Regions from separate parts of the Serratia sp. AR11 genome, predicted to be linked through region 2. Evidence: predicted binding sites of a transcription regulator. Region 2 holds the regulator's gene; each other region holds the start of a gene.
The links. Region 2 encodes PurR, which represses purine synthesis genes. Its sites were predicted from a motif close to CANGCAAACGTTTGCNTG; they were not measured.
Positions count from the first base shown of each region.

Region 1: a site for PurR is predicted at 1,089-1,106, ahead of purL (phosphoribosylformylglycinamidine synthase). Genes of this name have one in related genera too.
Region 3: a site for PurR is predicted at 1,825-1,842, ahead of ACSOSI_RS09160 (amino acid aminotransferase). Genes of this name have one in related genera too.
Region 4: a site for PurR is predicted at 4,267-4,284, ahead of tusA (sulfurtransferase TusA). Genes of this name have one in related genera too.

Region 1 covers NZ_CM150739.1:4,152,470-4,158,540, reverse strand. The annotation lists gene mltF (membrane-bound lytic murein transglycosylase MltF) at 1-923, opposite strand, end outside; gene purL (phosphoribosylformylglycinamidine synthase) at 1,203-5,093, shown strand; gene ACSOSI_RS19505 (sensor histidine kinase) at 5,893-6,071, shown strand, end outside.
Region 2 covers NZ_CM150739.1:2,486,973-2,493,043, forward strand. The annotation lists gene cfa (cyclopropane fatty acyl phospholipid synthase) at 1-698, opposite strand, end outside; gene punC (purine nucleoside transporter PunC) at 1,039-2,247, opposite strand; gene punR (DNA-binding transcriptional activator PunR) at 2,371-3,315, shown strand; gene purR (HTH-type transcriptional repressor PurR) at 3,312-4,337, opposite strand; gene cydH (cytochrome bd-I oxidase subunit CydH) at 4,661-4,750, shown strand; gene sodB (superoxide dismutase [Fe]) at 4,804-5,382, opposite strand; gene ACSOSI_RS11900 (C40 family peptidase) at 5,576-6,071, opposite strand, start outside.
Region 3 covers NZ_CM150739.1:1,925,590-1,931,660, forward strand. The annotation lists gene ACSOSI_RS09155 (MBL fold metallo-hydrolase) at 1-500, shown strand, start outside; gene ACSOSI_RS09160 (amino acid aminotransferase) at 569-1,759, opposite strand; gene ompC (porin OmpC) at 2,004-3,113, opposite strand; gene asnS (asparagine--tRNA ligase) at 3,417-4,817, opposite strand; gene pncB (nicotinate phosphoribosyltransferase) at 5,042-6,071, opposite strand, start outside.
Region 4 covers NZ_CM150739.1:201,514-207,584, reverse strand. The annotation lists gene ACSOSI_RS00945 (zinc/cadmium/mercury/lead-transporting ATPase) at 1-432, shown strand, start outside; gene ACSOSI_RS00940 (hypothetical protein) at 586-1,656, shown strand; gene ACSOSI_RS00935 (outer membrane protein assembly factor) at 1,656-2,792, shown strand; gene ACSOSI_RS00930 (DUF4056 domain-containing protein) at 2,792-3,958, shown strand; gene tusA (sulfurtransferase TusA) at 3,934-4,179, opposite strand; gene ACSOSI_RS00920 (7-cyano-7-deazaguanine/7-aminomethyl-7-deazaguanine transporter) at 4,400-5,065, shown strand; gene ACSOSI_RS00915 (DcrB family lipoprotein) at 5,201-5,764, shown strand; gene glpC (anaerobic glycerol-3-phosphate dehydrogenase subunit GlpC) at 5,800-6,071, opposite strand, start outside.

The DNA.
Region 1 (6,071 bases), 1.7 Mb from region 2:
GCCGCCAGCAGTTTCCAGTCGATCTCGCTGGCGTACTTTTCAAATAGCGAACGGAAAGTCGGCAGCACCGAATCGATGGCGGACAGGAAGGTTTTGGTATCGACGTAATCGAAACTGCCTACGTGGCCGAGGTACTTCTCTTCCAGCCGCGCCAGCGTGCCGTCATCCACCATCTGGCTGTAGAAGTCCAGCATTGCCGCATACAGACTGTCGTCGGTGCCACGTTTCAGATACCAGGTGACCGGTTCTTCATCGGTGACGTCGAACGCCACTGCCAATTGCGGGTGGATGCGTTGCAACAGCGCGATGGTGACGGAATCGCCGAGGGTGTAATCCAGCTTGCCGTCGGCCACCTGCTCGAGCAGCTCTTTGGAGGTGAGATCGCTGGAGGCTTCCCAACTGAGATCCGGGAATTTACTTTGCTTGAGCTGTTTCAGGGTGCTGACGTGTGCCGAACCGGAGGCCACCGCCAGTTTGCCTTTAATATCAGCAAAGGTTTTCGGTCTAGCCGTACCCAGGCGATAAACCAACTGTTGGGAAACGGAATAATAAGCCGGGCCAGTGCGCGCGCGGCTGAGGCGATCCTGATTGTAGATCAGACCGGCGGCCAACAGGTCGGCATCGTCATCGTCCAAATCGTCAAACAGGTCATTAATGTTCTTGTGCGGGATCACCACCAGTTTCACGCCCAGGTAGTTGGCGAAGCGTTTTGCCAACTCGTAGTCGAGACCACTCGGCCCCTGCTTGGTGGTGAAATAGGTCAACGGCGAGTTTAGCGTACTGATACGCAACTCTCCGCGCGATTTGATCTCTTCGAGTTGCCCGCCCTGACCGCCGCGCCAGGTAATATTGGGCCACAGGGCGAGCGCCAGAAGCAAGGTAACAACACCGATTAGAATGTAGTTTATTTTAAGGCGTTTCAAATAGTTATCCAGTGGTGGCACACATGCACTGCCGACGGCTGACCAGTCTTTTCTTATGGTTAAATCAACAGTGCCGGGGCATTTTGCGCAACAAAACGCCAGCGCGCAACTTTATTGACACGTTATGACAATTCGAGGGGGCGGAGAGCTTTTATCAATAATAGCTACGCAAACGGTTTCGTCGGCGGCGTAGATTCTCTATAATGGCGCGCGTTTTCCCCCTGTTGCGCCCAATGAAGTGCTGAAGTCAGTTGCTTCGAAGACGAGAGAACTTTGATTATGGAAATACTGCGTGGTTCGCCCGCTTTGTCGGCTTTTCGTGTTACCAAACTGCTGTCCCGCTGCCAGGACGCTCAACTTCCGGTCAGTGATATCTACGCCGAGTACGTCCACTTTGCTGATGTTAGCGCACCGTTAAATACCGAAGAGCACGCCAAGCTCGCGCGCCTGCTCAAGTACGGCCCCTCTCTCGCCGAACATGCCCCTGAAGGCCGCCTGCTGTTGGTGACGCCGCGTCCGGGTACCCTTTCTCCGTGGTCTTCCAAAGCCAGCGATATCGCCCATAACTGCGGTTTGAAGCAGGTGCTGCGGCTGGAGCGCGGTCTGGCGTTCTACGTCAAGGCAGAGGCGCTGACCGAAGTCCAATGGCAGCAGCTTGCCACCTTGTTGCACGACCGCATGATGGAAACCGTCTTCAGCAGCCTGCAACAGGCGGAGCAACTGTTCGCTCAGCATCAGCCGGCACCTTACCAGAGGGTCGATATGCTGGGGGAAGGGCGCAGCGCGCTGGAGCAGGCTAACCTCAAGCTGGGCCTGGCTCTGGCCGAAGACGAAATCGACTATCTGCTGAATGCCTTTACCGGTCTGGGGCGCAACCCGACGGATATCGAACTCTACATGTTCGCGCAGGCCAACTCCGAGCACTGCCGCCATAAAATTTTCAATGCCGATTGGATCATCGACGGCGAACAGCAACCGAAGTCGCTGTTCAAAATGATCAAAAATACCTTCGAACAGACGCCGGATTACGTGTTGTCGGCATATAAAGACAACGCGGCCGTGATGGAAGGCTCGCAGGTCGGTCGGTTCTTCGCCGCACCGGAAAGCGGCCAGTATGACTACCATCAGGAAGCCGCTCATATCCTGATGAAGGTGGAAACTCATAACCACCCAACGGCGATCTCCCCATGGCCGGGTGCGGCTACCGGCTCCGGCGGCGAGATCCGTGACGAAGGCGCGACTGGCCGCGGTGCCAAACCCAAGGCCGGTCTGGTGGGCTTCTCGGTTTCCAACCTGCGTATTCCCGGTTTTGAACAGCCATGGGAGCAGGATTTCGGCAAGCCAGACCGCATTGTGGCGGCACTGGACATCATGACCGACGGCCCATTGGGCGGTGCGGCGTTCAATAACGAATTCGGCCGTCCGGCGCTGGTGGGGTATTTCCGTACCTATGAAGAGCAGGTCAACAGCCATAACGGCGTGGAACTGCGTGGCTACCACAAGCCGATCATGCTGGCGGGCGGTATCGGTAACATCCGTGCCGACCACGTACAAAAAGCTGAAATCACCGTCGGTGCCAAACTGGTGGTGCTGGGTGGCCCGGCAATGAATATCGGCCTGGGCGGCGGCGCGGCATCATCCATGGCCTCTGGCCAGTCTGATGCCGATCTGGATTTCGCTTCGGTACAGCGCGACAACCCGGAAATGGAACGTCGTTGCCAGGAAGTGATCGACCGCTGCTGGCAGTTGGGCGAACAAAACCCGATTCTGTTTATCCACGATGTCGGTGCCGGTGGCTTGTCCAACGCCATGCCTGAACTGGTCAGCGACGGTGGCCGCGGTGGTCGTTTCGAACTGCGTGATATTCTGAACGATGAGCCGGGCATGAGTCCGCTGGAAGTCTGGTGTAACGAATCGCAGGAACGCTATGTGATGGCGATTGCACCGGCGCAGATGGCGCAGTTTGACGAGATTTGCCGCCGTGAGCGTGCGCCTTATGCGGTGATCGGTGAAGCCACCGAAGAACAACATTTGACGCTGAACGACAGCCATTTCGACAACCAACCAATCGACATGCCGCTGGACGTGCTGTTGGGCAAAACGCCGAAGATGACGCGTGACGTGACTCGTCTGCAGGCCAAAGGCCAGCCGCTGCAGCGTGACGAGATCACCCTGAATGATGCGGTCAACCGCGTACTGCATCTGCCGGCGGTTGCAGAGAAAACCTTCCTGATCACCATTGGCGACCGTACCGTGACCGGTATGGTGGCACGCGATCAGATGGTCGGCCCGTGGCAGATCCCGGTGGCCGACTGTGCGGTTACCACCGCCAGCCTGGACAGCTATTACGGTGAAGCGATGTCGATCGGCGAACGTGCGCCGGTAGCCCTGCTGGACTTCGCTGCCTCTGGCCGCCTGGCGGTCGGGGAAGCGCTGACCAACCTGGCCGCGACCGAAATCGGTTCGCTCAAGCGCGTGAAGCTTTCCGCTAACTGGATGGCGGCAGCCGGTCACCCGGGTGAAGACGCCGGTCTTTATGAAGCGGTGAAAGCGGTGGGCGAAGAACTTTGTCCGGCGCTGGGTATCACTATTCCAGTGGGCAAAGACTCGATGTCGATGAAAACCCGCTGGCAGGAAGGCAACGAACAGCGCGAAATGACCTCGCCGCTGTCACTGGTGATCACCGGTTTTGCTCGTGTAGAAGATGTCCGCCACACCGTGACGCCACAACTGCGTACCGATAAGGGTGACAGCGCACTGCTGCTGATCGACCTGGGTAACGGCCATAACGCGCTGGGTGCCACTGCGCTGGCGCAGGTTTATCGTCAACTGGGCGACAAACCGGCCGACGTGCGCAACGTTGAGCAGTTGGCGGGCTTCTTTAACGCCATGCAGCAGTTGGTGGCCGATCGCGCGCTGCTGGCTTACCACGACCGTTCCGACGGCGGCCTGTTGGTCACGTTGGCGGAAATGGCGTTTGCCGGCCACTGCGGCGTGCAGGTGGATATCAAAGCGCTGGGCGACGATGCGCTGGCTGCGCTGTTCAACGAAGAGTTGGGCGCGGTGATCCAGGTTACGGCTGACCAGCTTGCAGCGGTACAGCAGGTATTTGCTCAGCACGGCCTGACGGACAATGTTCATCACATCGGCAACGTGCAGGCCGGCGATCGCTTTGTGATCACACAGGGCGATAAAACGGTATACAGCGAAAGCCGCGCCACGCTGCGCACCTGGTGGGCGGAAACTACCTGGCAGATGCAGCGCCTGCGTGATAACCCGGAATGTGCCGATCAGGAACACCAGGCCAAACAGGATGAGCGCGATCCTGGTCTGAACGTCAAACTGAGCTTTGCTCCGGAAGAAGACATTGCTGCGCCGTACATCGCCAAGGGCGCACGTCCTAAAGTGGCGGTACTGCGCGAGCAGGGGGTTAACTCTCACGTTGAGATGGCGGCAGCATTCCATCGCGCCGGTTTTGATGCGGTAGACGTGCATATGAGCGATTTGCTGGAAGGCCGTCGCGACCTGCAGGACTTCCATACGCTGGTGGCCTGCGGCGGTTTCTCGTACGGTGACGTACTGGGCGCCGGTGAAGGCTGGGCGAAGTCGATTCTGTTCAACGATCGCGTCCGTGACGAGTTCGAATCCTTCTTCCACCGTCCGCAGACCCTGGCGTTGGGCGTGTGTAACGGTTGCCAGATGATGTCGAACCTGCGCGACCTGATCCCAGGGGCTGAACATTGGCCGCGTTTCGTACGCAATTTGTCAGACCGTTTTGAAGCGCGTTTTAGCCTGGTGGAAGTGGCGGCCAGTCCGTCGCTGTTCATGCAGGGTATGGCGGGTTCACGCATGCCGATCGCTGTCTCGCACGGTGAAGGGTACGTCGAGGTGCGCGATGCTGCACATCTGGCGGCTCTGGAGCACCATAACCTGGTGGCGTTGCGCTTTGTCGATAATGCCGGTCAGGTCACGGAAACCTACCCAGCCAACCCGAACGGTTCACCGAACGGGATCACCGCAGTGACCAGCAGCAATGGCCGCGCGACGGTGATGATGCCGCATCCGGAGCGGGTATTCCGCACCGTCAGCAACTCGTGGCATCCGGAAGAGTGGGGCGAAGACAGCCCGTGGATGCGTATGTTCCGCAACGCCCGTAAGCAACTGGGTTAAGCGAGCATTTAGCGGTAGCCTGAGGGGCGCAAGAGATTGCGCCCCTTTTTATTGCGCTGCCTGCTGAGGGTTGTCGGTATTTTGCGACAGGGGCTATTTTAACTGTCTCTAAAAAGAGACACATAACTCATTGATTTGTAATGGTGTAAAATTAATTGGCTTAAGTTGTCGGTTTTTGGCGACAGGGTGGCGTTTTTTTCTTCGCCGGATACGCGGTTAATTTGTGTATTTTGACAGTTAATTAATTTTTTATTCATAAATATCAATTGATTAAAAATAACTTGAAAAGTTGGCACGCTAAGTGCATTATTCTGCCCAGTTGCTCATTCAACTATTTATGACGGCCCCGTATTTAGACGGAATTGTTGCCTCATAAGCCTCCGAATGATGCCAAAGAAATGGTGCCTATCGTCCAACCAAACCGATAACAGACGCGCAAGCGCTTTATCAAGCATCGGGCGACACGTGGAGTGAGGCACCGCCTGTATCCAACTGTGATGAGTGTTCATCAATCCCGGATACGTACGGATGCTATTCGTCCTGTTCGATGCCAGCCATGTGCTACATCACCCTGGGGACGAGATTCAAGGGCATCCACACATTCTTGCGATGGGGCAGCTCTGCCCCAGCGTCAAACCTCAACGTTATGCCTACCTCTATCTTCATCCGTTATCGATAGTTTCAAACACAAACTCCTACTTATGGCTCGCTGACCTGTATTTTCCTGACGCTCCGCTGAACGCCGGGCTTTCCTCTCATCGGCGACTCGGTTAGCATCGGAGCAACTAGAGACAGTGAGATGATTTCATTGAAAAGATGGCGTTTATTTCCCCGATCGCTGCGCCAACTGGTGCTGATGGCGTTCCTGCTGGTGCTGCTGCCACTGCTGGTGCTGGCCTATCAGGCTTACCAGAGCCTGGATCACCTCAGCGCGCAGGCGGCAGACATCAACCGCACCACGCTGGTGGATGCGCGACG
Region 2 (6,071 bases):
ACAATACGGTCAAACTGCAGGTGTAAATCGCGGTAGTCTTGCAAGCGGATTTCGACATCCAGCCCGGCACAGTGCTCCTGCGCCAGTTTTTGCTGTTCGGCGGAAATGGTCACGCCCACCACCGAAACACCATAATTTTTCGCCGCATAGGCGGAAAGTCCGCCCCAGCCGCAGCCAATATCCAGCAGGTTCATACCCGGCTGCAACTGCAGCTTTTCGCAAATCATCCGCAGCTTGGCTTCTTGCGCTTCTTCCAGCGTAGTGGCTTCTTTCCAGTAGGCGCAGGAATATTGCATATGCGGATCGAGCATCTGCGTAAACAGATCGTTCCCCAGATCGTAATGTTCTTTCCCGACTATCCAGGCGCGTTTCTTCGATTGCAAATTGGTGAGTCGCGCGGCGGCAATACGCAAAGTATCTTTAAGATGGTGGGGGAGTTTCTTTTCCAGACCGGCACGGACCACGTGTTGAAAGAATATATCCAGCCGTTCACATTCCCACCAGCCGTCCATATAACTTTCACCCAGGCCCAGAGAGCCTTCTTGCAGCACGCGTTTAAAAAAATTGGGGTTTTTAACCTGAATATCGAATGGGCGCGAGCCGTTTATTTCAATACCGGCCATGCTGAGCATTTCATGAGCGATACGGTACCATGGGTTGTCCTGGATGCTCACATCTTCTATACACGATGAACTCATAGCTTCTCCATCACCTTCTTCTGACTTATGACCCGCCAAAAAATAGCTTAGACAAATTCTGCGGGTGCATACGTTTACCTACGGTAAAAAGTCCCGTGGCGTCTGATATCCGACTATGAACAGAGGAAAATTTTAAGAAGGTTCCTGCGCAAGAAACGCTGGAAAGACAATCCTTAAAAAAGTGTGACGCCATACGCGTACACAACAGCAATTTGTGATAAAGAAATTATAAAAGTGTTATTTTAAAAGGTCGTTTTGAGTATAGGCTTGCCGAGGCGCTTACTCAACTGTAAATCGCACTCGGCAAAAATATTCTTTAAGTGATTATTAATACATACAATTATGACGCAGAGTTAGCATGTTCCTGTCGCGTCGCCTGCTGTTCATCCATCACTTTTCCCCGTTGCAGCATATAGCCCAATGCGGCTAATACTACCGTAGAAACCATCACCGTCACCGTTGCCAACAGCGGCTGTTCGATAAAGGCCGATACCAGCATGCTGGCGACAAAACACAGCCCCAACTGCAGGGTGTTTTGCAGCGCTGCGGCTTTGCCTGTGCCTTCCGGGAACGGGGTTAACGCATTCGCCACTACGATTGGGTAGCTGGCACCGTTGACCAGCGCCATCACGCAGAACGGGATCAGCAGCGTGGTGAGCGTTGGTTCGGTCAGCGTGGCAACCAGATATAACGCCACCATGCTGATGCCATAAGCTACCAGCAGCCACGGCAGTAAGGTGTTGCCATTAATGCGATTTAACGCGGTGCGGCAGCCATAACCCCCTAACAGGAAGGCCAGGGTCTGCGGCACATAGCTCAGGCCGATATCATTTGGGCTGTACCCCATATCGCCAAGAATAAAGGGTGAACCGGTCAGCCAGGCGAAGAAGCCGGCTGAGCAGGCGGCAAAGATGGTAACGCTGCCGCTGAACACCGGGGATTTAAGCAGTTGCCAGAAGGTCAGGCTGTTTTTCTTTTCTGCGGAAGGCAAGGGTTTAGCGTTTTCTTTCAACAGCAGAGTCGGCAGCAGGAGAATGACGGTAATGCCCAGCAGCACGGCAAAAATGGCACGCCAGCCCATGTGGTTCAACAGCCAGGCACCGACCAACGGCGCCAGCGCTGGTGAAAGTGCCACCAACGGCATAATGGTAGCGAAGACCCGGTTGGCCTTGCCTTCACGGTAGCGGTCAATCACCAGTGCCTGCCAGGTAACGGCGGCGGAACAGACGCCAATGGCCTGGATGAAACGCAGTGACCACAGTTGAACGGCATTTTGTACCCACAGCATGCCAAGGCAACCCAGGGCAAACAGCGCCAGGCCAATCAGCAACACCGGTTTACGGCCGAGGCGGTCGGAAAGTGGCCCCCAGAGCAATTGAGCAAAGGCGAAGCCGGCCAGGAAGATACTCAGGCTGGCGCTGATCGCCCCGGCGGAAATTTGCAGGTCTTGCTGCATTATGCCAAAGGCGGGCAGGTACATGTCGGTGGCCAGGTAACCCAGCATACTCAGGCCGGCAAGATAGAACATAAAACCAAAGGAATTTCGCATGGTATTTCTCATTAATATTTTATTGTCGCAGGTTTTTAGCGCCGGCAAGTGTATCCGGCTGGATCTCTGCTTGTGAAACGGTAATATTTGCGAGGTGCTGTTAAAAAAATTGAAGGCAAGGTTATGTGGTCTGAATATTCTCTCGATGTGGTAGATGCGGTCGCCCGCACCGGCAGCTTCAGCGCAGCGGCGCATGAGCTGCACCGAGTGCCCTCGGCGGTCAGTTATACCGTGCGGCAATTGGAACAATGGCTGGCGGTTCCGCTGTTTGAACGGCGTCATCGTGACGTGGAACTGACCCCGGCCGGCGTGGTGTTTGTGCAGGAGGCACGCAGTGTCATCAAAAAAATGCTCGACACCCGCCGCCAGTGTCAGCAGGTGGCTAACGGTTGGCGTGGCCAACTGAAAATTGCGGTAGACATCATTGTTAAACCCCAGCGCTGCCGCCAACTGGTACTGGACTTCTATCGCCATTTCCCCGACGTAGAACTGATGGTTCAACCTGAGGTGTTTAACGGCGTCTGGGATGCGCTGGTGGACGGGCGTGCTGATATGGCGATTGGGGCGACGCGTGCGGTGCCGGTCGGCGGCGGGTTTGCCTTTCGCGATATGGGCGACATGCGCTGGCTGTGCGTGGTTAGTCCGCAGCATCCGCTGGCGATGATGGATGGCCTGTTGAAAGATGAGCAACTGCGGCCTTTCCCGTCGCTGTGTCTGGAAGATACCTCGCGCAACCTGCCCAAGCGGGTCACCTGGACACTGGACAACCAACGGCGGCTGGTGGTGCCGGACTGGGCCTCGGCGCTGGATTGTCTGTGTGCCGGCCTGTGCGTTGGCATGATGCCGGCGCATCAGGCCTTGCCATTGGTGCAGCGTGGGGAACTGGTAGCGTTGCAGCTGCAGCAGCCGTTTCCGGCCAGCCCCTGTTGTCTGACCTGGCAGCAGAATACGCCATCACCGGCGATGGCCTGGCTGTTGGATTACCTGGGGGACAGTGAAACGCTGAATCAGGAATGGCTAAGCGAAGTGGTGCCGGAAACCACAGCGGCCTCCGGCATTAGCAATTAGCGGCGGTAATCGATGAATGGGCCGTCAGCGACCGAACGACGCTCAATCAGTTTCGGATGCACTTCAATCACCTGCGACTCTTCACGCTTGCTGATAATACGGTCCAGCAACATGGTGAACGCCATTTCACCCAAACGCTCTTTGGGTTGATGAATGGTGGTCAGTGCCGGGGTGAAATAGCGGGCGTTACGCACGTTATCGTAGCCAATCACCGAAATGTCTTGTGGCACCCGCAGCCCAAGTTCGTCGGCGGCGCAGATCGCGCCCATCGCCATGATGTCGCCGCCGCAGAATACCGCGGTCGGGCGATGTTTTTGCGACAGGATCTGGTGCATGGCCTTGTAGCCGGATTCCGGCTCAAAGTCACCCTGAACAATCCACTCGTCACGTACTTCAATATTGGCTTCTTCCATGGCTTTTAAAAAGCCCTGATGGCGGCCGCCACCGGTATTGCGCGACAGTTGGCCTGGAATGGCTCCGATATCGCGGTGACCGCGTTCAATCAGATACCGCCCGGCCAGATAGCCGCCTGCGAAGGCGTTATCAATGATGCTATCGGTAAAATCACCGCGGGCCGCGCCCCAGTCCATCACGACCATTGGGATGTTGCGGTAGTCTTCCAGCATGCCGAGCAATTGGTCTGGATATTCCGAACACATCACCAGCAGGCCATCGACACGCTTTTGCGCCAGCATCGCCAGATAGGCCCGCTGTTTGTCCAGATTGTTGTGCGAGTTACATAAAATCAGCGTATAGCCTTTGCTGTAGCAGCTGTTTTCTACCGCCTCGATCACTTCGGCAAAGTAGGGGGCTTCGCTGGAGGTGGCCAGCAGGCCAATCGATTTGGTGTGATTGACCTTCAGGCTGCGCGCTACGGCGCTGGGTGAGTAATGCAGCTCTTTAATCGCAGCGCCAACGGCCGCTTTTGTCTCTTCGGCGACGAAACGAGTCTTATTGATGACGTGCGAAACGGTGGTGGTGGAAACGCCAGCGCGTTTGGCCACATCTTTAATCGTTGCCATGTAAAGAATGACTCCTGAACTCACATGTTGCAGTATGTAAGTGTGATGTTAATCGTTTGCCTGCGTAGATCCTTCTCCAAAGAAGCGAAAACTGAGTTTTTAGTGTGTTGAAGTCGTCAGCGCTTGATCAGGAGGGGCATTTTGCCGGTACACAGTTGTGAACTGCGAATTTTGTCCCATATTGAGCCAAAGTGGAAGAGGTAATCGGTATAATAAACCGGGAAATGATAACAAGATTTTATTGTTCAACTGTGTGAAAATGGTTTGACGCATTAATTGTGTGCCTTTTACCCTTGGGAAACCCAATCTGAAAAGGAGTTGTAATGGATACCGATCTGAAAATGTCACTGTTCACCACCGTTTGTGCACTGGCCGTGATTATTGCTTTCAGCTTCACCGCTGCTTTGAACTGATCCCCTCAAGTAAAACAGGCGCAGCCCGCTGCGCCTGATTGTTTTTCCCCGCGTTACGCCAGGTTCTTTTCCACAAATGCCCAGTTAACCAGTGCCCAGAAGTTTTCCAGGTAGGCAGGTCGTGCGTTGCGGTAATCGATGTAATAGGCGTGTTCCCAAACGTCGACGGTCAGCAGCGGTTTATCATCACCGGTTAGCGGTGTCGCTGCGTTCGAGGTGTTAACAATCGCCAGCGAACCCTCCGGTTTTTTCACCAACCAGGTCCAGCCTGCGCCAAAGTTTTTCACTGCGGCGTCGCTGAATTGCTGTTTAAATTCGGCGAAAGAACCAAATGCCTGATTAATCGCCACGGCCAGTTTACCTTCAGGCTCACCGCCGCCCTGTGGCGACAGACAGTGCCAATAGAAAGTGTGGTTCCATACCTGGGCCGCATTGTTGAAGATGCCGCCGTCAGAGGCCTTAACGATCTCTTCGAGGGACAACCCTTCAAACTTGCTGCCTTTCAGCAGATTGTTCAGGTTCACCACGTAGGCGTTGTGATGCTTGCCATAATGGTATTCCAGAGTTTCTGCGGAAATGTGCGGTTCGAGGGCGTTTTTTTCATAAGGTAATGCAGGAAGTTCGAACGACATTGCTTTCTCCTTGTACAGTGCCAGTCCACCGTCGTAACAACGGGCATGAGATTGGCCTGTTTTTATTGTGGGTATTTAGCTTAGCAATTTTCGCGATGAATTACAGGGGGAACGGGCAAGGGATTGGCTATGACTACGAGGTTTGGGGAAATGATCAGGGGAGAGCGGCTGACAGCGCCAGCCGCAAGGGTGCTTATCGAATGGTTTTTGGCGTGACTACCCGGCGTGCGCCGATGTAGTGGTTTTGCCAGTAGTCGTTATCGAGCTGGCTGATGCGGATTTCTTCACCGGTACGCGGGGACTGAATGAATTTGCCGTTACCCAAATAAACCCCAACATGGTCGGCCACGCCGCGGTTGTTAATGCGGAAGAACACCAGATCGCCGCTTTCCAGCTCACTCTTCTTGATCGGCGCTGCGTCACGCAGGTGATACATCTCGTTGGCGGTACGCGGCATTTTAATTTTAACGATGTCTTTATAGGCGTAATAAATCAGACCGCTACAGTCAAAGCCGGTTCTTGGCGAGGAGCCACCCCAGCGATAAGGTTTACCCATTTGATCCATCAGCTTGGCCATCGCGGTTTGCTTGGCATGCTGGTAGCGTTTTTTGTGCGCAGGGCTGAGCTTCAATGGTTTTTCGTCAGCCACCAATTTGGCGGTTGCCATACCGGTTTCACGATGGCGCCCA
Region 3 (6,071 bases), 560 kb from region 2:
CGCAGATCCTGCTGACGCATGGTCATCTCGATCACGTTGGCGCGGCCGCTGAGTTGGCAGAGTTTTATCAGGTGCCGATCTACGGCCCGGATAAGAGGGATGCCTTCTGGCTGGATGGCCTGCCTGCGCAGAGCCGCATGTTTGGGCTGGAAGAGTGCGCACCGCTGACGCCAACCCGGTGGCTGGAAGAAGGGGACAGCGTGCAGGTGGGCGAAATGACGCTCAAGGTGCTGCATTGCCCTGGTCACACTCCTGGCCATATCGTGTTTATTAATGATCAGGCGCGATTGGCGCTGGTGGGCGACGTGCTGTTTAACGGCGGCGTTGGGCGCAGTGATTTCCCTCAAGGCGATCACCAGGCGTTGATTAACTCGATCCGCACCAAGTTATTGCCGCAGGGTGATGACATGGCGTTTATCCCAGGTCATGGGCCAATGTCGACCTTCGGTCAAGAACGTGAAACCAACCCTTTCCTGCGTGAAGAGCCGGCCATCTGGTAAGTTATTTCCGGCAGAAATAACTAAGGGGCGCTTTGAGCGCCCCTTTTGCTATGTGTCGCGCGACGGTTTTACAGCACGGCGACGATGGCTTCGCACAGCGGCGCCATATTGTCTGGTGTCATGCCGGCAACGTTAACGCGGCCGGAGTTAACGGCGTAGACGCCAAATTCCTCACGCAGACGCAGAACCTGTTCTTTGGTCAGCCCGCTGAATGAGAACATGCCGTTCTGATTGATGATAAAGCTGAAGTCCTGCTCAGCGCCTTTCTCCTGCAGGGTATTCACAAACAGCTGACGCATGCGGTGAATACGTTGACGCATGTCAGTCAGTTCCTGCTCCCACAGCGCACGCAACGCATCGTCGCCCAAGATGGTTGCCACAATGGCAGCACCGTGTGACGGCGGGTTGGAGTAGTTGGCGCGGATAGCCGCTTTCACCTGGCTGAAGGCACGATCGGCGGTTTCTGCATCAGCAGCAACGACGGTACAGGCACCCACGCGTTCGTTGTAAAGACCGAAGTTCTTCGAGTAAGAACTGGCGACGATCAGTTCCTGATGCTTGGCGGCAAAAATACGCAGGCCCTGAGCATCTTCTTCCAATCCTTTCGCAAAGCCCTGGTATGCGAAGTCAAACAGTGGCAACCAACCGTTAGCCACAGACAGCTCGGCCAATTGAGCCCACTGCTCAGCCGTTGGGTCGATGCCGGTTGGGTTATGGCAGCAACCGTGGAACAGCACCACATCGCCAGCCTGAGCCTGTTTCAGGCTGCGGAGCAGACCATCGAAGTCCAGCGCATGATTGGCGGCGTCGTAGTAAGCGTATTCCAACACTTCCAGACCGACCGCACCAAACACGTTGTTGTGGTTCGGCCAGCTTGGGTTGCTGATCCAGATGCGTTTCGCGCTGGTCTGGTTGGCGATGAAGTCAGCTGCAACACGCAGGCCGCCGGTGCCACCAGGAGTTTGTGCAGTGCGCGCACGCTTGTCGGCAATAATTGGGCTTTGTTTGCCGAATAGCAGCTCTTGCGTGCAGTTGGCGAACGCCGGAATACCTTCAATGCCGAGATAGTTTTTGGTGGTCTCATTTTCCAGCAGATACTGCTCAGCTTTTTTAACGCTGGTCAGCACCGGGGTTTTACCGGTTTCATCTTTATAAACGCCAATCCCCAGGTTGATTTTGTTAGGGCGAGCGTCAGCGCGGAAAATGTCGGTCAGACCCAGGATCGGATCGGCAGGTGCAGCAGTGATTTTTTCAAACATGTCAGGTGCTTCCATGGCTCGGAGTTAAGCAGACAGAAGCATCAGGGTAGCGCCAGTTATGCCCTTTGCCAACCGTTTGCGAGAAAAACACCTCGATCTTGTGAAGGACGCATATTCAGCATAAAAAATGAGGGGGAAGGGGGATTTGGCAGGATAAAAATTTAGGGGGACGCAAAAACAAAAACAGGGCCGAAGCCCTGTTTTTTAACTTAGTCGACGGTGAACCGGCGTTAAGTGAGACAACTTAGAACTGGTAAACCAGGCCAACACCAACGATGTCGTCGGTAGCGATGGCGTTAGCTTTGGTGAATTCGTTCTCGTCCAGCAGGTTGATTTTGTAATCAACGTAGGTAGACATGTTTTTGTTGAAGTAGTAAGTGGTACCAACAGAAACATATTTAACCAGGTCGGCATCGCCGCCGCCGAAGCTAGAGCCGTGTGCGGTACGGCTAGACAGGTTTTTACCTTTAGACTGCAGGTAAGAAACTTCTGGACGCAGACCGAAATCGAACTGGTACTGTGCAGTCACTTCGAAGTTCTGAGTTTTGTCAGCGATGGTGAAGTCAGATTCGCCGTATGGAGTCATGTTACGGGTTTCTGAGTACATGGTTGCCAGGTAGACGTTGTTCGCGTCGTATTTAGCACCCACGGTCCACGCATCAGCCTTGTCGCCTTTAGCTGTGGAGTCGTTGGTCTGCGCATCAGTACGATCAGATGATGCGTATGCAGCACCGAAGCTGATGCCTTCGCCGATGTCATAAGTAGAAGACAGGCCCCAACCGTCGCCGTTTTGTTTCTTCAGAGCACGGCCGTCGTTTTCGTTCTTACCCTGGTACTGAACGGCGAAGTTCAGACCGTCAACCAGACCGAAGAAGTTGTTGTTACGGTAAGTAGCAACGCCGTTGGTACGGCCAGTCATGAAGTTGTCGGTGTAGGTGTAAGTATCGCCACCGAACTCTGGCAGCATATCTGTCCAGCCTTCCACGTCGTACAGTACGCCGTAGTTACGGCCGTAGTCGAATGAACCGTAGTCAGCAAATTTCAGACCCGCGAAGCCCAGACGAGTCTTGGTGCCTTCGGTGCCTTGAGATTCAGCGTGGTTAGCCTGAACGTTGTATTCCCACTGGCCGTAACCGGTCAGTTGGTCAGTAATCTGGGTTTCACCTTTGAAGCCGAAACGCACATAGGTCTGATCGCCATCATTACCTTTGTCGTCTGAGAAGTAGTGCAGACCGTCAACTTTACCGTACAGATCCAGTTTGTTGCCGTCTTTGTTGTAGATTTCAGCAGCGTTTGCTGCACCAGCTGCTAACAGAGCCGGGATTACCACTGCAAGAATGTTGCGCTTCATCATTATATTACCCTCATTGGTGTTATTCGGACACCTTTGCCACTGCCGCCAATAATTCTTTTGGAACTATTGTTGATAGATTGGTGTCGTCCTGTGTCTGCACGCAGTGTTCCATTCACGGGCGGGTTAATCTAGAACGAAAATGCTACCAATGTCGCAATGAGGTATCAGAATGAAAGCATTTGTAACAAAAAGTAATATTCAGGGAACTTTGTGACGCGCGTCAATATTAAAAAATGCGAAAGGCCAGCAAAGCTGGCCTTGGTTTTGTAACTAAATTAATTAGAAAATGTATTATCTGATTAATTAAAAGGTTGCATTACGTGGAGTCCGCGGGAACGGAATGACATCACGCACGTTTTGCACGCCGGTGACATAGGCGATTAAACGCTCAAAGCCCAAACCGAAACCGGCATGAGGAACGGTGCCGTAACGACGCAGATCGCGATACCACCAGTAGTCTTCTTTATTCAGCCCCATGGCTTCCAGACGCTGATCCAGTACGTCCAGACGTTCTTCACGCTGAGCACCGCCGATGATTTCACCAATGCCCGGAGCCAGAACGTCCATTGCGGCAACGGTTTTACCGTCATCGTTCATACGCATATAGAAAGCTTTGATGTCTTTCGGGTAGTTTTTCACTACTACCGGCGCTTTGAAGTGTTTCTCGGCCAAATAACGCTCATGTTCGGAAGACAGGTCGATACCCCAGGAAACCGGGTTTTCGAAAGTCTGACCTGAGGCGATCAGGATTTCCACCGCTTCGGTGTAATCAACCTGAGCAAAGTCAGAAGTAACAAAACGCTGCAGGCGATCGATTGCGTCTTTGTCTACGCGCTCGGCGAAGAACTGCATGTCATCCATACGCTCGTTCAATACGGCCTGGAATACATACTTCAGCATTTTTTCCGCCAACTCGGCGATGTCTTCGAGATCGGCAAACGCCACTTCCGGTTCGATCATCCAAAACTCCGCCAGGTGGCGGCTGGTGTTGGAGTTCTCGGCGCGGAAAGTGGGGCCGAAAGTGTAAATTTTCGACAGCGCACAGGCATAGGTCTCGCCGTTCAACTGGCCGGAAACGGTCAGGAAGGCTTCTTTTCCGAAAAAGTCCTGGCTGAAATCGACCGCACCCTTATCGGTACGCGGCAGATTTTCCAGATCCAGAGTTGAAACGCGGAACATTTCACCGGCACCTTCGGTATCGGAGGCGGTGATCAGCGGGGTGGAAACCCAGAAGAAGCCGTTCTCGTGATAGAAACGGTGAATGGCCTGTGCCAGCGTATGACGTACGCGGGCAACGGCACCGATCAGATTGGTGCGTGGGCGCAGGTGAGCCACTTCGCGCAGGTATTCGATGCTGTGACGTTTGGCCGCCATCGGGTAGGTGTCAGGATCGTCAACCCAGCCAACCACTTTAATCGCGGTTGCCTGCAGTTCGAAACTCTGACCTTCGCCCGGAGATGCCACCACAACGCCGGTGACTTCAATGGAACAGCCCGTGGTCAGATGCAGCACTTCATCCTGATAATTCGGCAGAGAATTATTAACGACGGCCTGTAACGGATCAAAGCAGGAACCGTCATAGACGGCCAGGAAGGAGATACCAGCTTTAGAATCTCTCCGGGTACGCACCCAACCGCGTACGGTGACTTCACTGTCAACCGCAGCACGGCCTTGCAGTACGTCGACTACAGGCACTACGCTCATAGATTTCTCTCTTTAATAATTTGGTTTAGAAATAGCTTATAACCCAAGAATATGGGGATGTTGCTATGTTACTTGCCGCGGTGCAGAGCACAAGTAGAAATCGCCGGATTGGTGCAACATTTCTTGGGGCTGGGCGAAAAGGGAACAACGAGAAGGACTATATAAAGAAGGAAAAGCCGGCGTGAGGTCTTCAGCCGGCTTTTTAACGTTTATCGGGCAGGGGGCTAGCTCGCTTTTTTTACCAGCGGCAGATCGAAGGCTTTGCGTAACGCTTTTACAAAGGCCTGATCCTGACAGATGGTTTTACCCGGGCTGTCGGAGAGTTTAGCCACCGGTTTGCCTTTGCATTCGACCAGTTTGATAACGATATTCAGCGGTTTAACTCCGGGAATATCGCAGGTCAGACGCGTACCTATACCGAACACCAGGTTGACGCGTTGGTAGAAGTGGCGGTAAAGCGCCAGTGCTTTGTCCAGATCCAGGTTATCGGAGAACACCAGAGTTTTGCTCATCGGATCAATCCCCAGCTTCTGGAAATGCGCGATGGCTTTTTCGCCCCATTCGAACGGATCGCCTGAGTCATGGCGCAGGCCCTGATAGCGTTGGGCAAACTGCGGGCCGAAATCACGCAGGAAGGCATCCATGGTGATGCAGTCGGTCAGTGCAATACCAAGCTGATCCGGGTATTCAGCCAGCCAGGCCTGCAGTGCCGCCCGCTGGCTGTTGGCCAACACCGGGCTGATCTGCTGATGAGCCTGGAACCATTCATGGGCCTGGGTACCAACCGGTGCAAGATCCAACTGGTGCGCCAGATCGTAGTTGCTGGTCCCCACCAGATACGGGAATTCGTTTTTCAGCGTGCCGACGATTGCCTGCTGCACAGCCTGTGAAAAACGGCGGCGGGTGCCGAAGTCCATCAGCTTGAAGCGAGAAATATCCACATCGCTACTCATGGCTTTAAACTGTGCGAGCTTGTTGCGCAAATGGGCTACCGCCATCTCTGGCGTGACATCCGGTGAGCGGTGACGGTGCACCACTTCGCTGATTACCGCCAGCAGTGGGACTTCCCACATGATCACTTCGCGCCACGGGCCGGCAATGCGAATATGCAGCTTGCCCGCGTGGTTCTCGATCTGGACCTGTTGCGGATCGTAGCGGAAATCGCGCAGCCAGTTCAGGTAATCCTCACGGAAGAAGGGCAGCCCTGAGAGATAGTCGAACTCAGCGTCTGTCAGCGCCAACTGGCTCATCAGT
Region 4 (6,071 bases), 2.3 Mb from region 2:
GCGGCGATTGCCACTGAGCTGGGGCTGGATTACCGTGCCGGGCTGCTGCCGGAAGATAAAGTGCGTGCGGTGACCGAACTGAGTGAACTGCGCCCAACGGCAATGATCGGCGACGGTATCAATGATGCGCCAGCGATGAAAGCCTCCAGCATCGGTATCGCGATGGGCAGCGGCACCGACGTGGCGCTGGAAACCGCCGATGCAGCGCTGACCCATAACCGGCTGGTGGGCGTGGCGGAAATGATCCGCATCTCACGCGCGACGCACGCCAATATTCGGCAGAACATCACCATTGCATTGGGGCTGAAAGGGGTATTTCTGATCACCACCCTGCTGGGGCTGACCGGGCTGTGGCTGGCGGTGCTGGCAGACTCCGGCGCCACCGCGCTGGTCACCGCCAATGCCCTGCGGCTGCTGAAGAAACGTCAATAATACCCTATGAAAACCACATCATGCGCCAGACTACAGGGCGCATGATGTGACGCATTTTATGCACTATTAACTGTAGGGTTTTACTATATTCTCGCGCACTTGCATGACGGGACCGTCAAGGATGCCCCACCCTTAAATGCCAAGAGCCTAAATATGAAAAACTTTAATTATACCTACCTGTTATTTGTTCCAATGACCCTGCTCTCTCCCCTGAGCTTTGCACAGCAGCCTGAAACCGACAGTACGCAACAGTTGATCGACCAGGCCCAGCGCCCCCCATTTACCCAAGGGGTGCTACCCGCCGCCAGCCATACAGCAGTAACCGCCGAAAAATCCCAGCCCCAACCAGAGCATCGCCTGCTGCCCATTTGGGGCGATGAAGCGCGAGCTCGCGGCTATGACCTGCCGGAACCCTTTGGCATCGGCGTCAATTACATGAACATGCGGCAGAATATAGAAGTCGATAGCATCAACTTTACCGGTTTGGGTTGGGATACATTCAATCTGCCGTCAAATTTGTTCAAAATCGATGTGGGCAAAACTCGCGAACAGAGCAAAACGGAAACCATGCGTCTGGATACCTGGGTGCTGCCGTTCCTCAATGTTTACGGCATCGTCGGCCATACCAAAGGCAGTTCTTTGTCCCAGGTCTCCGTTGATGCCGATCCCAGCCAACATTCAGAAATGATGGAAAAAATCATCGCCAATGTCGTACACGGCATGAATAAGCAAGGGACACTGCGCGATCTGGATTTCAAACTTGATTTTAAGGGCACCACTTACGGCGCGGGTGCCACAATAGTCGGGGGATATGACAACTGGTTCGCCTCGGTCGATACCAACTACACCCGTACCAGTTTCGATATCCTCGACGGCCAGATTTCCGCGCTGACGGTGTCACCCCGCGTAGGTTACCGTTTCCTGGTGCCAGGTATCAGTGGGCAGAGTCATCTAAACCTCTGGGTCGGCACCATGTATCAGGACGTCCAGCAAGAGTTCAAAGGCAGCCTGTCTGATCTAAGAATGCCGGCAGAACTGCAGTCGCTGATGGCCCTGGCCAATCAGAAAGGCGAAGGTCGTTTCGAGGTTAAGCAGCATCTGCAATCCCCATGGAATGTCCTGGTTGGCACGCAATATGAGATCACACGAAACTTCAACGTGTTGACCGAGTTTGGCTTTAGCCAACGCAACAGTTTCATGGTTTCCGGTGAATATCGCTTCTGATGGCGATATTTACCCGCAGTTTACCCCTGGCCTTGTTAGTCCTGTTGCCCGGTGTTGATGCCGCTTTATTGTCACGTCAGCAAGTAGATGAAATGTTGGCCCCTCTGGGGTCTGACAACCGTTTCGACAGCAGCAAAGCCATCGATTGGGGTGTCTTGCCTGGCCCGTTTTATACTCCCGAACTCGGTCTTGGCCTCGGTACCGCTATCGTTGGGATCTATCGGCCGGACAGCCACGACAACGTCAGCCAAAATTCGACGCTGGCGTTAAAAGGCTTTGTCAGCTCGACGGGGGCCTTTGGCGTCGGTTTCCAAAACCACAGTTTTTTCGCTGACGACCAATGGCGCTTCTTTGCCGACGGCTCTCTCAATAATATGCCCACCTATTTCTGGGGCACCGGCTACCAGGCTGGGCATAACGAGGGGAACAAGGAAAAGTACACTCAACAGTCATTCCAGATAGCGCCACAGCTGTTGTACCGCATTGCCAGCGCTACCTACGCAGGAATCGGCTGGGACTTTTCCTCAACTCACGCCAGCGATCCCGATGAGGGTGACAGCAGCCTGCTAAGGGCCCAAAACGCCGGTGTGTCCTCACTGAGCTCAGGAGTCAGCGGTTCGCTGAGTTACGACACCCGTGATTTCGTTTCCAATGCCAGTCGGGGTCAGTTTTTTCGCCTGAGCGACACTTATTTTGCACCGGAATTGGGCGGTGACAGCCGTTTCAATGCCGTTGAAGGCCAATACAATGCCTACCACAGTTTGAGTGCGAAAAGCGTGCTGGCGTTGGATGCCTTCAGCCGCCTGACCACTGGCGAGGTCCCCTGGGACAGGCTGTCTGAGCTGGGGGACGACCAACGAATGCGTGGCTATTATCAAGGCCGCTATCGCGACAGGAATGTGTTCAGTAGCCAGGTCGAGTATCGTCGCAAGCTGAACTGGCGGCACGGGTACGTGCTGTGGGCCGGTGCCGGAACGCTAAGCAGCAAGGCCGGCGATCTGGGCCGTGGTCCCTGGTTGCCTACGCTGGGAGCGGGTTACCGTTTTGAATTCAAACCGAAAATGAACGTACGGCTCGATTTTGGCGTCGGGCGTGGAAGCAGCGGATTTTACTTTCAGGTTGGGGAAGCTTTTTAATGCGTTCTGTTGCACTGCTATTTTTTCTGTTGTTGCCCCTCTCGCTGCCCGCCAAACCGTTGGAAACGCTGATCACTTCGCATCCCGTCGGTGAAAGCCAAATTGCCTGGCCGGTGGCCGCGCCACTGCCACCACCGGGAGGTTTGCGCCCCTGCTGCGCCTTTGGCTATAACCTCAAAGCGCAAGCCTGGGGTATTCCCGTGCCGCTTTATCAATTAGGTAACCTGGTGGATGCCGACCGGCTTGGCACCCATCACTATAACGACAGCGCTTTCAACGCCATCAGCAACTTGCTGGGCATTGGCAGTGAGCAATTGGGCTTGATCTACACCCACCGGGGAGGGTTTATCGATATCGCCCACGTCCGTGATACCGCCGACAATACCCTTTTCCTTTTCAGCCAACTGCTACCCCGATTGGGTCAGCAGTGGCATATCGACCTTAGCCCTGAGCTGGCAACGCGTCGCATACAGCTTAACGCCTTTAGCCCACCTCAGGATGCAGCACAGCGCTATACGCTGGCGGCCTATTTGGCAGGAGAGATCGCCTTTCAAATGGCGGCATGGCATGAGATTGCACAGTGGTATGGCTACCGTTCCGTGCCGGGGTTTTCTGAGGAGGTCTCGGCTTTTTCGCCGGAAGATTTGTATTCCAATCTGCTGGGGGCACGGCTGGCGATCGATGCAATTTTGCAAGGACAGGCGGTTTCTCTCACTGCCTACAACAGCGCCATGGAGAGGCTGCTCCCTCAGGCTCTGCACCAGCTTGGCGCGGTATCCATCGCGGCGACCCAGCGGCAGTTTGACGGTATTGACGGCGACTGGTGGGACAGCCATCGCCGGGTGCCGGAGAAGTTTTTGGTGTTAAAACGGGATTACGCCACCGGAAGCAATCGCCTGCCTGCGCTGCCCCCGTTCGAAAAGACCGCCCCACAGCGCCTAACGTTACCGCTACAGCTTCAGGGGTTCAGTCTGGCCAGTCTGGGCGAGCTGCAACTCTGGCCGACGGATGACATGCGCCATCTTCCGGCACCCGCCCACTATTACCGCCCACAGGATTTCAATGGCCTGGCATTACATGCTCGCGCAGCAGACGCACAGCAAATATTACAAAACGCCAGGCAAACAGGCGGTGATAAACGTCAAACGCCTTTGCGCAACAAATAGCGGTAAGGCGCGGTGTCGGTTTCCTGCGCCACCAGCGTGTGTTCCATAAAGCGGCAGAACCCCGGAATGTCGCGGGTGGTAGCCGGATCGTCAGCGATGATCAGCAGAGTTTCACCGTTATCCATATGGCGCACGGTTTTGCGCACCATCATTACCGGTTCAGGACAACGCAGCCCCAGCGCATCAAGCGTCTGGTCGGCCTGGGCAAATAAGTCAGTCATGCAATTTTTCTCGGTCGAAAACGATCGGCGAACGCTCGCCACATCTCATTAGCGCATAGTTTACGCCGGTAGTTTTTCTGTGCAAGATGCGTTAACGTTTGCGTTAAATTTAACCATTGCATTGGTTGCGCAAACGCGTATCATGCGGCCGCGACGCTTATTTCTCGGCGCAGAAAAGACATTCTGGGTTCCCTCACCCCACTATTAAAAAGGCTACAACATGTATTCGTTTACTGCTCGGCAGCGCCTTACCGCGTTGGTCTGGCTATCGCTGTTCCATATTGTCATCATTACCTCCAGTAACTACCTGGTGCAGTTACCGATGTCCATTTTCGGCTTTCATACCACCTGGGGTGCTTTTACCTTTCCGTTTATCTTCCTGGCGACCGATCTGACGGTGCGTATTTTCGGCGCTCCGCTGGCGCGACGCATCATTCTTTCGGTGATGGTACCGGCGTTGTTCATTTCGTACGTGATCTCCACCGTGACCTATCAGGGCGAATGGCAGGGCTTTGCCGCCTTGGGCAGCTTTAATCTGTTTGTCGCCCGTATCGCCGTCGCCAGCTTTATGGCTTATGTGCTCGGTCAGATCCTCGACGTCCACGTTTTCAATCGCCTGCGTCAGCGCAGCGCCTGGTGGGTCGCTCCTGCCGCCGCCATGTTCCTCGGTAACATCAGCGATACCCTGTCGTTCTTCTTTATTGCGTTCTACAAGAGCAGCGACGCCTTTATGGCTAACAACTGGGTTGAAATCGCGCTGGTGGATTACAGCTTCAAGGTACTGATCTGCTTGCTGTTCTTCCTGCCGATGTACGGCGTACTGCTGAATATGCTGCTTAAGCGCATTGCCGCCCGCCAGAACGACGGCAGCCTGCAACCCGGCTGACCCATGTTATTATTGGCGGCCAGCCCCCCGGAGGCCGCCATCACCATCCGCCATGACAACCTCTGCTTGCATTTCACCCTGGAATAGGTTGCGATACGTGAGAGAACCCCTACCTGAAAGGAAGAAGGAAGCCCAATGCGTAAAGTAGCAAAATTGATGGGTATCAGCCTATTAGTGCTTGGCCTGGCGGCCTGTGACGGCGAAACCAAAGACACCAAGGCATCGGCAGGCGATGCCGCAGCCAGCGCCCCAGCCGGGCAACAGGTAAGCTTGCTGGATGGCAAGCTGGCGTTCACCCTGCCGGCGGGCATGGCGGACCAAAGCGGCAAGTTGGGTAATCAGGCGAACAACATGCACGTTTACGCCGACAGTACCGGCCAGCGTGCACTGATCGTGATCCTCGGCGATAAAACGGCCGACAGCCTGGAAACCCTGAGCAAGCGTCTGGAAGATACCCAGCGCTCGCGCGACGCCAACCTGCAGGTGATTACCAACAAAGCCATCGACGTTAACGGTGTTCCGCTGCGTCAGTTGGACAGCATCATCACCAGCGGCGGCGAGAAAGCCTACTCCTCTATCCTGATCGGCACGCTGGACAACAACATGCTGACCATTCAGGTGACGCTGCCGGCGGATAACCAGCAGCAGGCGCAGAGCGAGGCCGAAGGCATCATCAAAACGCTGAAACTGAAGCAATAAACTTTTCCGGGGCGCAGTACACAACTGCTGCGCCCTTAAGCCAATGCCTGCGCCAGCAGGGTGATCGGATGTTCGCAGCGCTTGCTGGTCGACATCTCGATCTGCCATTTGCAGGTTTCGCAGTCAGTCACCACCAAATCGACCCCGCTCTCCTCTATCTGGCGGAACAGCGACGCCCCAATGCCCTGCGATGTCTCATAGTTCTCCGATTTAAAACCATAGGTGCCGGCAATACCGCAGCACTGCGAGTCCAGCACCACCAGTTCCAGCCCCGGTATCTGCCGCAACAGCTCCAGCGTATAGGCGG